DNA from 4 places in the Agrobacterium sp. CG674 genome. Region 3 is predicted to be linked to each of the others. Evidence: predicted binding sites of a transcription regulator. Region 3 holds the regulator's gene; each other region holds the start of a gene.
The links. The regulator PhoB, encoded in region 3, activates phosphate uptake and scavenging genes when phosphate is short. The targets are predictions, from matches to a motif close to TGTCATNNANCTGTCAT.

Region 1 (3,334 bases), on a different contig from region 3:
CCGCAATAGACAACCGCAGACATGCCCGCCGCGATCAGCTCCTTGCCTGTCTTTACCAGACCGTCGAAGTCCGGTGTGCGATCCGGGTTGCACGGCGTCATGAGAGCGGGGATGCAGCCGGAGAAGATCGTATCTGCCATGTGTTCAGCCTCGTTTAAACTCAGGCGCGAGCGCCCTATCCATCATGGGTAGATGAATTATCACAGGACATCAGCTCTGTCGACAAATAAAATACAAATGGCGTGAGCACGATCAGAGCACTTCGTCATGACCACAGAACGCAGGATTTAAAGCGGCATGTTGGTGGTCTGGCGCGTATCGGCAGCGATATAGGAGCGGATCTGCTGGACGATCTGGTCAGCATGGGCAACGGCGATGCGGTCTGCTTTCTCGATATCACGCTCGATGATGGCGGCGATCATATCCTCATGCTCCGTCACATAGTGGCGCGGCAGGACATCATTGAAGGATGAATAATAGAGCCGCAGAATACGTCTGCCCTCATCCAGCAGGCGGGTGAACAATTCCGTGTAATGGCGGTTGCGCCCAGCAAGTGCGATGGCCACGTGGAAGTCTCGATTGGTGGAAATCATGCCAAGCACATCGCGCTCGTTGACGGCACTTTCGAAAGCCGCCTGAGACGACAGGATGAGCGGAATATCCGCCTCTTCGTGCCGGCCCGCCGCAAGCCGTGTGGTGACCCTGTACATCAACGTCAAGGCATCGAAAAATTCCGGCAGGCCGAGAAAGTCGATCTGCGAGACGATGGTGGCGCGGTTGGTCAGCGTCGTGATCAGGCCCTCGGAGGACAGCTTCACCAGAGCCTCACGGATGGGCGTTCTGGAAAGCTCGAAACGTTCGGAAAGCTGCACCTCGTCAATGGGGCTTCCGGGGGCAAGCTTCAGTTCGATGATTTCGTTGCGCAGCGTTTCATAGACGGTGGAAACACCAAAGCCCCGGCGGTGGGTCTGCTTTTCCCTGTCATCAAGTTTTTCTTTCGCAGCCATCTGCCCTGCACCCCGCAACCCTGTCGATGATGTTCACTTACGATATTAGCCGGGATAACAAAACGCCTAAAAAAGAGGGGCTGCCCGTCCATTTTTGGCAGTTTCCACTGCCGCGCCCGCTATTGTGACAGTTTTATGACAGAAATCAGTTGCGACTAATGTTTGAAAGTGATCATGAAGAACGTGGCGATTCATGATCGCCCAAAATCAGTTCATGGTAGGGAGGAAATTCCATGAAAGCCGTCTTCACTTCGGTCACCGTTGCCACATCTGCACTGCTGATGGCGTCCAGCGCCATGGCCGCCACGGAAATTCAATGGTGGCATGCCATGACTGGCGCCAACAATGAGGTTGTCGAGCAGCTTTCAAAGGAATTCAACGAGAGCCAAAAGGATTACAAGGTCCTGCCGGTTTTCAAGGGAACCTACCCGGAAACGCTGAATGCGGGCATTGCCGCCTTCCGCGCCAAGCAGCCTCCAGCCATCATTCAGGTGTTTGATGCAGGCAGCGGCGTGATGATGGGTGCGCAGGGTGCCATCGTTCCTGTGGCGGACGTTCTGGAAAAAGCTGGCCTGACCTTCAACAAGGCCGACTATCTGCCGGGCATCGTTTCCTATTATTCCAAGCCTGACGGCACCATGCTGTCCTTCCCCTACAACTCCTCTTCGCCGATCATGTACTACAACAAGGACATCTTCACGAAGGCCGGGCTCGACGCTGAGAACCCGCCAAAGACATGGCCTGCCGTGTTTGAAGCCGCAAAGAAAATCAAGTCCAGCGGTGCTGCACCCTGCGGCTTTACCTCAACATGGCTGACCTGGATCCAGACCGAAAACTTTGCCGCCTGGAACAACCTGTCCTATGGCAGCAATGAAAACGGCCTTGCCGGAACAGACGTCAAGCTGGCCTTCAATTCCGAGCCATTCGTCAAGCATTTTCAGGCCATTGCCGATCTGGCCAAGGATGGCACATTCCGTTACGGCGGCAGAACATCTGAGGCAAAGCAGCTGTTCACATCGAGCGAATGCGGCATTCTGACGGAATCATCCGGCGGCCTTGGCGATATCGTCAAGAGCGGCATGAATTACGGCATCGGCCAGCTGCCTTATTACGAAGGCGAAGGACGCCCGCAGAACACGATTCCGGGCGGCGCGAGCCTCTGGGTCTTCGGCGGCAAATCCGACGATGAGTATAAGGGCACGGCGGCGTTCTTCCAGTTCCTGTCGCAGACCAAGATTCAGTCTCGCCTGCACCAGGTTTCAGGCTACATGCCGGTGACACTGGCCGCCTATGAGGACACCAAGGCATCGGGCTTTTACGGCAAGAACCCGGCTCGCGAAACGCCGCTTCTCCAGATGATGGGCAAGCCGCCAACAGCAAACTCCAAGGGTGTGCGCCTCGTCAATCTTCCGCAGGTCCGCGACATCATGAACGAAGAGTTCGAGACGATGCTTGCGGGCAAGCAGGATGCCAAGGCAGCACTTGATAAGGCTGTCGAGCGCGGCAATGCGGCCATTCAGCAGGCCGTTGGCCGATAACAAACCTGGCTGCTGGTGCTTAAAGGTGCTGGCAGCCATGATACCATTGCGGTGTGCACTGCGCGGCACCGCCTGACTACACAAGCATCCGACTATTGTGAGACATCCGACATGACCTGTCGGATGCTCTAAAGGAGCCCGCCTTTGCAAAGCGTCGTCTTTCCCAACAAAATCCTTCCCTATTTTCTGGTCGCCCCGCAGATCATCCTGACCGTGGTGTTTTTCTTCTGGCCCGCCAGTCAGGCACTGTATCAGTCTGCCATGAGTGAGGACCCATTCGGTCTGCAGAGCCGCTTTGTCGGCTTTGACAATTTCTCTGCCATTCTATCAGATCCGAACTACCTGCATGCCTTGCAGGTGACGGTCGTCTTCAGCATTGCCACGGCACTCGTCTCCATGGGCGCGGCCCTTTTGCTGGCCACCGCTGCAGATCTCGTGGTGCGCGGCAAGGGCTTTTACCGCACCATGATGATCATTCCCTATGCGGTCGCACCTGCCGTGGCCGGCATGCTCTGGCTGTTCATGTTCAACCCGGCCATGGGCACCTTCGCCTATATTCTGCGCAGAAACGGCATTGACTGGGACCCACTGCTGAATGGCAATCAGGCGATGACGCTGGTGGTTGCGGCGGCCGCATGGAAACAGATCAGCTATAACTTTCTGTTTTTCGTGGCAGGCCTGCAGGCCATTCCAAAATCGCTTCTGGAAGCCGCCGCCATCGATGGTGCGCGCGGTGCGCGTCGGTTCTGGACCATCATCTTCCCGCTGCTCGCACCCACCACCTTCTTC
Region 2 (3,334 bases), on a different contig from region 3:
CCTTTTCGCTCTTGCCCCATTCACGTTGAACAGCCATCCAGAGCGTCGCGTCGTCACCCTTGCCGACCAAGGTCACGCCTTCGAAACCAAAGCGGGTTTCTCCCTGCAGAAGATCTGTTGGTAGTGCGATTTCGGATTTGATCTCGCCCTTGGCGTTGACGTTGTAAAGCGCGTGCGGAACGAGCTTTTCGCTGTTGCCTTCGGATGCGACCCAGAAGCCGCCCTTGCCATCGAGGGTAATGCCTTCCATGTCGAGCTTCTGCGCCGGTTGGCCGTCACGCTTTACGCGCAAAACGCTGGTGATGAGCGCAGGCTTCTTCGTTGCGTCGATGGTGTAGATTGATGGCTGGTTGCCATAGACCGAGTCGGAGATGGCGTAGAGAATGCCATCCTTCTCTGCATCACCCACGAGACCGGAAAGAGCACCCCAACCGATTGGCGCACCATCGACCGTTGCCGAGGTGAGCTGCGGATAGGCCGCCTGCCCTTCAGCGCGTTCAAAGATCATGACATGCGAACGTGCGCCGCCATCTTCTCCCAGATCCGCCTCATTGGCTGTCACCAGCAAGTTGCGCGATGGAATAGCGACAGCGCCTTCTGGTGAAATGCCGGATGGAAGAAGCTGCGTGAGCTGTGGCTCGGCGCCGGTGTCCTTATAGACGCCGACAACAGATGCGCGTTCGGCCAGAACGAAGAAATATTTCTCGTTGCCAAAGGTGGCAGATTCCAAACCTTCCGGTTCGATGCCCTTCGCCTTGGACCGTTTTTCGGGATAATGACCGATGGCTGCAACTGCCTGTTCCAAGCTGGAGCCAGCTTCGTAGAGCAGCTTGCCGGTCTTGTCGAAGATGGTGAAGCCGCGCGAACCGCCTTCCCAGTCACCTTCATTGGCGATGAAGAGGCGGTCATTGTCCAGCCACTTAACGGCATCCGGCTCGCGCTTGCGGGCTTTCTGGCTGTCAGTGAACTTGAGCTGACCGTCTGACTTCGTGTCAATGCCTTCAAGATCGACGGTGCCAGCGGAAAAGTGGCTCGTGATCTTGCCGCTCTTGCCATCGATGATGGCGATATGGTTGTTTTCCTGAAGCGTAACAACGATCTCGCCATTGGCATTGATGGCGACGAATTCTGGCTCCGGATCATCAGGCGCGATCTCGGCAATGCCGGTCATCTCGATCTTCTTAAGTGTCGAGCAATCGGCAGCGCCGTCCTTCAAACCGATGGTTACGAGGAAGCCGGCTGGCAATTGCGGCAGCGCGCCATCATTGACCTTCTCATCGCGCTCATTTTCGATGGCGATGGCTAGGAAGCTTTTGTCGGGGGAAATCGCAACGGAGTCAGGCTGGCCTCCGAGGTCGCAGCTGGCTTCGATTTTCTTACCAGCAATATCGACAGTGACGAGCTTGCCGGATGGCTTGACGAAACTTTCAGACGTGTTGACGCCTGCAAAGACCCTCGTACCGGAGGCCACGACCGATGTCGGCTCACCATCCATCATCAGCGCGCCGAGTGCCTTTGGGGCCTTCGCATCGGTAATGTCGATAAAACCGATGCCACCAAGCGGGCTGTCCGAATAGATCAGCGTCTTGCCGTCCTGGCTCGCCGTGATGATTTCAGCTGATGTGACCGTTTTCGCGTCTTTGTCAGAGGGCAGATTCTGCGCTACCGGAAATGACGCGATGCGGTTGAAAACCTGTTCGGCGGCAGCCGGAAATGCGACGGATGCGCACAGAGCTGCGGTAAGTGCGGCACTGGAAAAACGAAATGTCATGGTGTCCCCTTCATGGCATTGAAAAATGCATGATGGGTTCTTGGGCTATGGAGATGACAGGCGCATGACAATTAAAATTCACTCATAAACAAAAAGCCCGGCGTGGAAAGCCGGGCTTTTTGCATTTCGATGACACCTTCGCGCTGAACGCACAATGGGCCAAATTCATTCCTCGTAAGCCGGAGAGCTGTCAGCGCGCCGCTGGCGCCGCAGCCCCTGGAAACTCAAGAATTGACAGCGTCCTTCAGGCCCTTGCCTGCAGAGAACTTAGGAACGTTGCGAGCCGGAATATCGACTTCTGCACCCGTGGATGGGTTACGGCCCTTGGAGGCTTCGCGACGGCTTACAGTGAAGCTGCCGAAACCTGCGAGACGAATGTCGCCACCGGCCTTTAGTTCGCCCTGGACGGTTTCGAAAACTGCGTCTACCGCAGAAGCGGCATCAGCCTTCGTAAGACCAGCCTTTTCGGCAACTGCAGAAACGAGCTCATTCTTGTTCATGTTTCCACCCCTTTCAATGGTTTGAAACGACTCAAATTGGATTGGCGCAGAATACTTATCTATTTGCGTACCGCCACCCAAAAGCGCTGGAACGGCCTGAAAAACAAGGGGTCTCAGGACCTTTTCACAAAAAAGGCTGGCATAACTGCCAGCCTTTTTGTGTTTTTGTGCTTATTAAGCATCATGCCTGCCACGCACGTTTCAATGTGCGATTGTCTGACCGGCGTCATCCACGCCGTCGACAGTTGCTATGACGGGCGTCTCGATGCTGCCATCCCATTCGATCGGCTCGGGCATACGCACAAGCGCGTGCTTGATGACTTCACCCATGCGTGACACCGGAATGATCTCCATTCCGTTTTTGACGTTGTCAGGAATATCCGCCAGATCCTTTGCGTTTTCTTCCGGGATCAAGACCTTCTTGATACCGCCACGCAGAGCCGCCAGCAGCTTTTCCTTCAATCCGCCAATCGGCAGAACGCGACCACGAAGGGTGATTTCACCCGTCATTGCTACATTCTTGTCGACCGCAATGCCCGTCATGATGGACACGATGGCGGTTGCCATAGCAACACCAGCCGATGGTCCATCCTTAGGCGTCGCACCTTCCGGTACGTGCACGTGGATATCGGACTTGTCGAACCGTGGCGGCTCAATGCCGAAATCAACTGCACGCGAGCGGACGTAAGACGCCGCTGCCGAGATGGATTCCTTCATCACTTCCTTCAGGTTGCCCGTCACGGTCATGCGGCCCTTGCCGGGCATCATCACGCCTTCGATGGTCAGCAACTCGCCGCCCACTTCGGTCCAGGCCAGACCGGTGACAACACCGACCTGATCTTCGCCTTCGGCTTCACCATGGCGGTAGCGCGGAACGCCCAGGTAATCGTTGATGTTTGCAGCCGTTACGGCCACAGACGTCGACTTGCCCTTGATGATTTCCGTGACAGCCTTGCGCGCAAGCTTCATCAACTCGCGCTCGAAGCTGCGAACGCCAGCCTCACGGGTATATTGCTGGCTGATGGCCATCAGAGCATCGTCGCTGACGGAAAACTCTTCCGGG
Region 3 (3,334 bases):
CGGCAAGGACGTTTCTGTCTATTACAGCGAGAAGCGCGCCTTGTACGATGTGAACCTCAACGTTCGCGAAAACACGGTGACAGCTTTGATCGGCCCATCCGGTTGCGGCAAGTCCACTTTCTTGCGGACCCTGAACCGCATGAACGACACCATCGACGGTTGCCGCGTCACCGGCAAGATCACGCTCGATGAGGACGATGTCTACGATCCAGCGATCGACGTGGTGGAGTTGCGCGCGCGTGTCGGCATGGTGTTCCAGAAGCCGAACCCGTTCCCGAAGACAATCTATGAAAACATTGCCTATGGTCCACGCATTCACGGTCTTGCCCGCAGCAAGGCCGATATGGACCAGATCGTAGAGGCCAGCCTTCAGAAGGCCGGCCTGTGGAACGAAGCCAAGGATCGCCTGCACGAATCCGGTACCGGCCTGTCCGGCGGTCAGCAACAACGCCTTTGCATTGCCCGCGCCATCGCCGTTTCGCCTGAAGTCATTCTGATGGACGAGCCCTGCTCGGCGCTCGACCCCATCGCAACGGCAAAGGTCGAGGAGCTGATCCACGAGTTGCGCAGCAATTTCACGATCGTCATCGTCACGCACTCCATGCAGCAGGCGGCGCGCGTGTCTCAGCGCACGGCCATGTTCCACCTCGGCCATCTGGTTGAGGAAAATGATACCGACAAGATGTTCACCAACCCGGATGACCAGCGCACACAGGACTACATCATGGGTCGCTTCGGCTGATCCTGCCCTCTGTCGTGTCATAGCATCCACGCCACCCCGCCTGAGCCTTTGCGAGCTTGGCGGGTGGCGTCATCTAACTGGAGAATTCGAACATGCCGACACCAAACCATATCATGTCCGCCTATGATGACGAGTTGAAGTTCCTGACCCGCCGGATCGCCGAAATGGGTGGCCTTGCCGAACAGATGTGCGCCGACGCCGTGCGTGCGCTGGTCAATTCGGACTCGGCCCTGGCGCAGAAGGTGATTTCTGATGACACCATTCTCGATCACGCCGAGCGCGAAATTGGCGACAAGGCGATCGTGACGATAGCCAAGCGCCAGCCCATGGCTGCCGACCTGCGCGAAGTCATCGGAACGCTGCGCATCGCCGCTGATCTGGAGCGCGTTGGCGACCTTGGCAAGAACACAGCCAAGCGCGTTCTCGCTGTTGCCGGCACAGGCGTTCCACGCAAGCTGGCCCGTGGTATCGAGCATCTCTCCGAGCTTGCTCTGGTTCAGCTCAAGGAAGTTCTTGATGTCTATTCCACCCGTTCGGTTGAAAAGGCGCAGGCCATCCGCGAACGCGACGAGGAAATCGACGCGATGTACACATCGCTGTTCCGCGAATTGCTGACCTACATGATGGAAGATCCGCGCAACATCACCACCTGCACGCATCTCCTGTTCTGCGCCAAGAACATTGAGCGCATTGGCGACCATGCGACCAACATCGCGGAAACCATCTACTACATGGCCACTGGCAACCAGCCCGAGGGCGACCGCCCGAAGGACGATAGTTCCAACATGCTTGGTGCAGTGACCGAGTGAATTCTCTATACGACTGGCGGAGTCTCTAGCCATGGTGCCCAAAATCGCAGTTGTCGAAGATGAAGAAGCCTTGAGCGTTCTTCTTCGTTACAATCTGGAATCCGAAGGTTACGACGTGGATACCATTCCGCGTGGTGACGAAGCGGAAATCCGCTTGCAGGAACGCACGCCGGATCTGTTGATCCTCGACTGGATGCTTCCAGGCGTTTCTGGCATCGAGCTTTGCCGTCGTTTGAGAATGCGCCCGGAAACCGAGCGGCTGCCGATCATCATGTTGACGGCGCGTGGCGAAGAAAGCGAACGCGTGCGTGGTCTGGCCACGGGTGCGGATGACTACGTCGTCAAGCCGTTTTCAACGCCAGAGCTGATGGCGCGGGTCAAGGCCATGTTGCGCCGCGCCCGGCCAGAGGTTCTGTCCTCCGTGCTGAAATGCGGTGATATCGAGCTGGACCGCGAAACGCATCGCGTTCACCGCAAGGCCCGCGAAGTACGGCTTGGACCAACCGAGTTTCGTCTTCTCGAGTTCCTCATGGTGTCACCCGGCCGCGTCTTTTCGCGCTCCCAGCTTCTCGATGGTGTCTGGGGTCACGATATCTACGTGGATGAGCGCACGGTGGACGTTCATGTCGGGCGCCTGCGCAAGGCACTCAACTTCTCTAGCATGCAGGATGTGATCCGCACCGTGCGTGGTGCCGGATATTCCATGGAAGCCTGACCAGGCCTCGGGGCTAGAACGCTTCTGTATGGCGTCAAAATCTCATGCACCGCTCCCACAAGGGGCGGTGTTTTGCGTTTGGTGCAATGGATATCAATGCGTTAGCTGGGGCAGATCGTGCCAACGACCGGCGTGACCTGCACAGCTTCTGAGTGTTGATTTTAAGTTTCTGTAATTTAAAGTTTGACTCATAGGCCGGAAGGCTCTATGTATTGGTCATCGATATTTTGCTTGCTGAGCTTTGGTTACCGCGCGATTAGCACCGCGCTTTGAACTAACCCTTCCTTTCAAAAAAATCGCTACACCGCACACAGGACTCACGTTCTGTGACTTATAACTTATGCTTTGAAAGGGTTCATTATGACCACAGGCACAGTAAAATGGTTTAACTCCACCAAGGGCTTCGGCTTCATTCAGCCAGACAACGGCGGCGCCGATGCATTCGTGCACATTTCCGCTGTTGAGCGTGCAGGCATGCGCGAAATCGTAGAAGGCCAGAAGCTTTCCTACGATCTCGAGCGGGACAACAAGTCCGGCAAGATGTCTGCCTGCAATCTCCAGGCTGCTTAATACGGGTATCGACTTTCCTTTGACCACGGATGTACTGGCATTGTCGAAAGTTTGAGACCACCGAGGTCAGGCATGTTGCCTGGCCTTTTTTTATGCCGCAAGTCGGCCACATGCTTGGACGTATTGCATTCTTATATGCAAGAATACGCTTCGAGCCGTGAATGCGTATCGCTCTATCCATAAATCGATTCCGGTTTTCAGTGCGATGCGATAGGAGAAAATTCCATGTCAGACGCTCACAGCAAATCCCGCAAGCAGGCCGAAATTGCTTTCGGAGCGACGCAATCGCAGTTTTTTGCCCGCGGCAAAGCGGTCGATGAGTTGAACTCGATTGCGAGCGCCCGTGATGAAAAGACCCTCAGGCTGCGGGAAGCGCGTCTTGCGAAAGAACTGGAAGACAGCTTGAAGCCCGCAGTTATCCCAACCAAACGCGCCAAAAAAACCTGATCCCTGATCGGTATGACGCATCAACTGGAATAGAGATTTGAGAAACACTAG
Region 4 (3,334 bases), on a different contig from region 3:
CCGAACCAGCCATTCTTGGTCGTCTCGGTGGAGAAGGTCGCGCCAACAGCTGCAACGGAAGGATCGCCGCACTTCAGAAGCACTTCCCACTTGCCAGAGGTGGCAGTGAAATCGCCGTCGTTTTCGGCAATCTCGATGATGTGGCCAAAGGCGTTTTCTGCGCGCGGGTTGGCCGCATTGACCTGATCTGCCTTGCGCTTGGTGTTGTTGGTCAGCATGACGTAGACCTTGCCGTTGACGCCGTTCGGCTGAACGTCTTCGGGGCGGTCCATCTTGGTGGCGCCCAGCACGTCGCCTGCACGGCGGCATTCGATCAGAACATCGGCCTGGCTGGCGAAGCCGTTTTCAGCGGTGAGGGGGCCCTGACCATGGATCAAAGGCAGCCACTGCATGGTGCCGTCTTCGTTGAACTTGGCAACGTGAAGCGTTCCCTTGTCCAGCAGGTTCATGTTGGCCGCACGGTCGTTCGGGTTGAACGTACCTTCGGTCACGAACTTGTAGACATAGTCGAAGCGTTCGTCATCACCGAGATAGAAGACGACCTTGCCGTTCTTGGCAACGATCGATTCGGCACCCTCATGCTTTGTGCGACCGAGTGAGGTGCGCTTTTTCGGCGTAGACGTTGGGTCCATGGCATCGACTTCGACAATCCAGCCGAAGCGGTTCGGCTCGTTCGGCTCTTTCGAAAGATCGAAGCGGTCGTAGAAATTGCCCCACTCATAGCCGCCTTCCGGCACGCCATAACGCTTGTAGTTGGCGGCTTCCTTGTGGCCTTCAGGCAGTTTGCCGGAGAAGTAGCCGTGGAAGTTTTCTTCCGCCATGATGTATGTGCCCCAGGGCGTTACGCCGCCGGCACAGTTGTTCAGGGTGCCAATGGCGCGGGTGCCTGTGGCGTCTGCCGATGTTTTCAGGCGATCATGACCTGCTGCGGGGCCGGTGATTTCCATAGGCGTGTTGGTGGTGATGCGGCGGTTGTACTTACCGTCAGTCACGACCTTCCACTTGCCATCGACCTTGCGGATTTCAACAATGGTGCCGCCATGGGCTGCCATTTCGACATCCACCTGCTCCTTGCTGAGCGCGCCCTGCTTGATCTTGCCATCCACGACCTTGACGAGGCCCGGGAACATCAAATGAGGGTTGGTGTATTCGTGATTGACGACGAGCAGGCCGTGCTCGCTCGACCCGTCGAGCGGAATGAAGCCGACATAGTCGTTATTGTAGCCAAACTGCTTGCTCTGGGCCTCAGCGGTCTGTTTGGTCGGATCGAATTCGGGCGCGCCTGGCAGCACCGCATCGCCCCAGCGCAGCAGGATATCGGCGTCATAGCCTTCTGCCACGTGGTGGGTGGCATCGACGCCAGCTTCCACCTCGGTGAAATTGAAGGCGGAGCCGCCCTTGCTCTGGGCGCGGGCTTCATCGGCGGTCATCAGGGCAACAGGGCTGATGGTCGCGGCAATTGCCGATACGGCAAGCGAGCCCTGCAGAAAATTGCGACGTGAGAAGCGCTGGCTGATGATTTCGCCCATTGTGGGGTTGGCACTTGCGTTGTGGCCGTCACCATCTGCGTCTTCTAGCTGGGTAGTCGGGAATATCTTCTGGGGACAGTGCTCGTTCATCGGTTAGCCTCTTTGTTAAAACGCGCCCCTAGTCTGGAGCCATTCTAACCTAGAGTTACAACATTACAGGTTTGCGACATTGCAGGCTATTGCAGTGGATATCTGGCCGGGCCTGTCTTTGAACGGCTATCAAGGCTTCGCATCATTACCGAGAGCGCCATGCCGCAGGTGGCAAACTGCCGATATGTGCAGTGATAGAAACGAGCTAGAGTTTCAGCGGCGTCGATTTGACGGCTTTGGCTGTGGAATCGACCAGTTTCGGTGCGGCCACATTTGTGGTGCCCAGTGGTGCCATGGCGGTGATGAGTAAAAGCGCAAGGACGGTGACGACAGCGACGACCAGCCAGTTTTCGCGTTTTTCTTTAACGGTATTCCCACTCCAGTCATATGCCATAGCGATCCTCGCTTTGTTAAGTACATTATGATGAAAGAGTACAACGCTAGAGTGCCGCAGTATGGTTAATCAAAGGTTAACGGCTCTGTCAATTCCCTTCTATACTGTAGTGCTGATTTGCGATAGCAACATGCAGATGATTGGAAACGATGCGCAAAAGGCAACTCTTGCGCGCATCGCATCAATTGCGGATGAAGGGTGTTGTCTGGGACTCAGGCTCCGGCCAGCAGTGCCAGTGCCTGTTCATGCACAGCCCTGTTTCCGGCGGCGATGATGCGGCCTGCGCCTTCCGGCCTTCCGCCATCCCAATTGGTGATGATGCCGCCTGCCTGTTCGATGATGGGAATGAGCGCGCCGACATCGTAGGGTTTCAGGCCCGATTCAATGACGAGATCGACATGACCACCGGCGAGCAGGGCGTAGGCATAGCAATCCACGCCATAGCGGAACAGGCGGACTTGTTCTTCAACCGCGCCATAACGCTTCGCTTCATCCGGTGTGAAAATATGCGGCGATGTGGTGAAGAGGATGGCGTCCGAAAGGGTCTCGCAGGCGCGTGTCTTGATCTGCCTGTCGCCGCCGGGGCCGAAGTACCATGCGTTCTCGCCATCGGCAAAATACCGCTCGCCGGTGAAGGGTTGATCCATGACGCCCATGACGGCGCGACCGGAAGACTGAAAGCCGATCAATGTTCCCCAGACGGGCAGGCCGGAAATGAAGGCGCGGGTGCCATCGATCGGGTCGATGACCCAGACATGCTCCCGGTCCGTGCCGACGCTGCCATGCTCTTCGCCCAGAATGCCGTGGTCCGGAAAGCGCTCTGTGATTAGGCTGCGGATCGCTGTTTCGGCTGCCTGATCGCCCTCTGTCACCGGGTCATAGCCGCCATCCTGCTTGTTGGCGACGGCGATGCCGGTGCGAAACCGGGGCAGGGTCTCTGCCTTGGCGGCATCGGCAAGACGAAAGAAGAATTCGCGATCTGGCAGCATCATTTTCCTCGGTAATGAAAGCAATTGGCCCATTGCATAACCCGGCAGGCCCGCTTCGTCCACAGAGGTTGAAACCACGCTGTGCACGCGCCTTGTGCGTTGAGGCCTAAAATAATGGCAAAGCCGCATAAATAAGCACAAAATATGAGCAAATTAAAATATGCTTGACAATTGTGCATTTCTTGCTAATGTCTCCTCACAGTCTTTGACTGTAAATACCCTCCTTGGGTGTTTCCTCCCTAGACTTGACCGCGCCGAGGCGCGGTTTTTTTTGGCCGTGTCACGGCGGTTGTCATCGTTGGAGGGTCGGGCTGCGGCCTATTCGGCGGCGA

Region 1: ugpB (sn-glycerol-3-phosphate ABC transporter substrate-binding protein UgpB) is a predicted target of PhoB. The motif match lies at 1,132-1,148, and genes of this name have one in related genera.
Region 2: ACQZ51_RS09425 (esterase-like activity of phytase family protein) is a predicted target of PhoB. The motif match lies at 1,825-1,841, and genes of this name have one in related genera.
Region 4: ACQZ51_RS06080 (PhoX family protein) is a predicted target of PhoB. The motif match lies at 1,682-1,698, and genes of this name have one in related genera.

What each region holds. Positions count from the first base shown of each region.
Region 1 is NZ_JBNWDZ010000008.1:35,675-39,008, forward strand. Features, by position in the region: gene ACQZ51_RS19255 (dihydrodipicolinate synthase family protein) at 1-140, opposite strand, end outside; gene ACQZ51_RS19260 (GntR family transcriptional regulator) at 288-1,007, opposite strand; gene ugpB (sn-glycerol-3-phosphate ABC transporter substrate-binding protein UgpB) at 1,241-2,545, shown strand; gene ugpA (sn-glycerol-3-phosphate ABC transporter permease UgpA) at 2,690-3,334, shown strand, end outside.
Region 2 is NZ_JBNWDZ010000003.1:40,643-43,976, reverse strand. Features, by position in the region: gene ACQZ51_RS09425 (esterase-like activity of phytase family protein) at 1-1,771, opposite strand, end outside; gene hupB (DNA-binding protein HupB) at 1,996-2,289, opposite strand; gene lon (endopeptidase La) at 2,473-3,334, opposite strand, start outside.
Region 3 is NZ_JBNWDZ010000001.1:364,523-367,856, forward strand. Features, by position in the region: gene pstB (phosphate ABC transporter ATP-binding protein PstB) at 1-742, shown strand, start outside; gene phoU (phosphate signaling complex protein PhoU) at 835-1,551, shown strand; gene phoB (phosphate regulon transcriptional regulator PhoB) at 1,583-2,266, shown strand; gene ACQZ51_RS01810 (cold-shock protein) at 2,627-2,836, shown strand; gene ACQZ51_RS01815 (hypothetical protein) at 3,062-3,283, shown strand; gene ACQZ51_RS01820 (DUF6481 family protein) at 3,321-3,334, shown strand, end outside.
Region 4 is NZ_JBNWDZ010000002.1:185,110-188,443, forward strand. Features, by position in the region: gene ACQZ51_RS06080 (PhoX family protein) at 1-1,619, opposite strand, end outside; gene ACQZ51_RS06085 (hypothetical protein) at 1,825-2,013, opposite strand; gene hisN (histidinol-phosphatase) at 2,226-3,002, opposite strand; gene ACQZ51_RS06095 (N-formylglutamate amidohydrolase) at 3,321-3,334, opposite strand, start outside.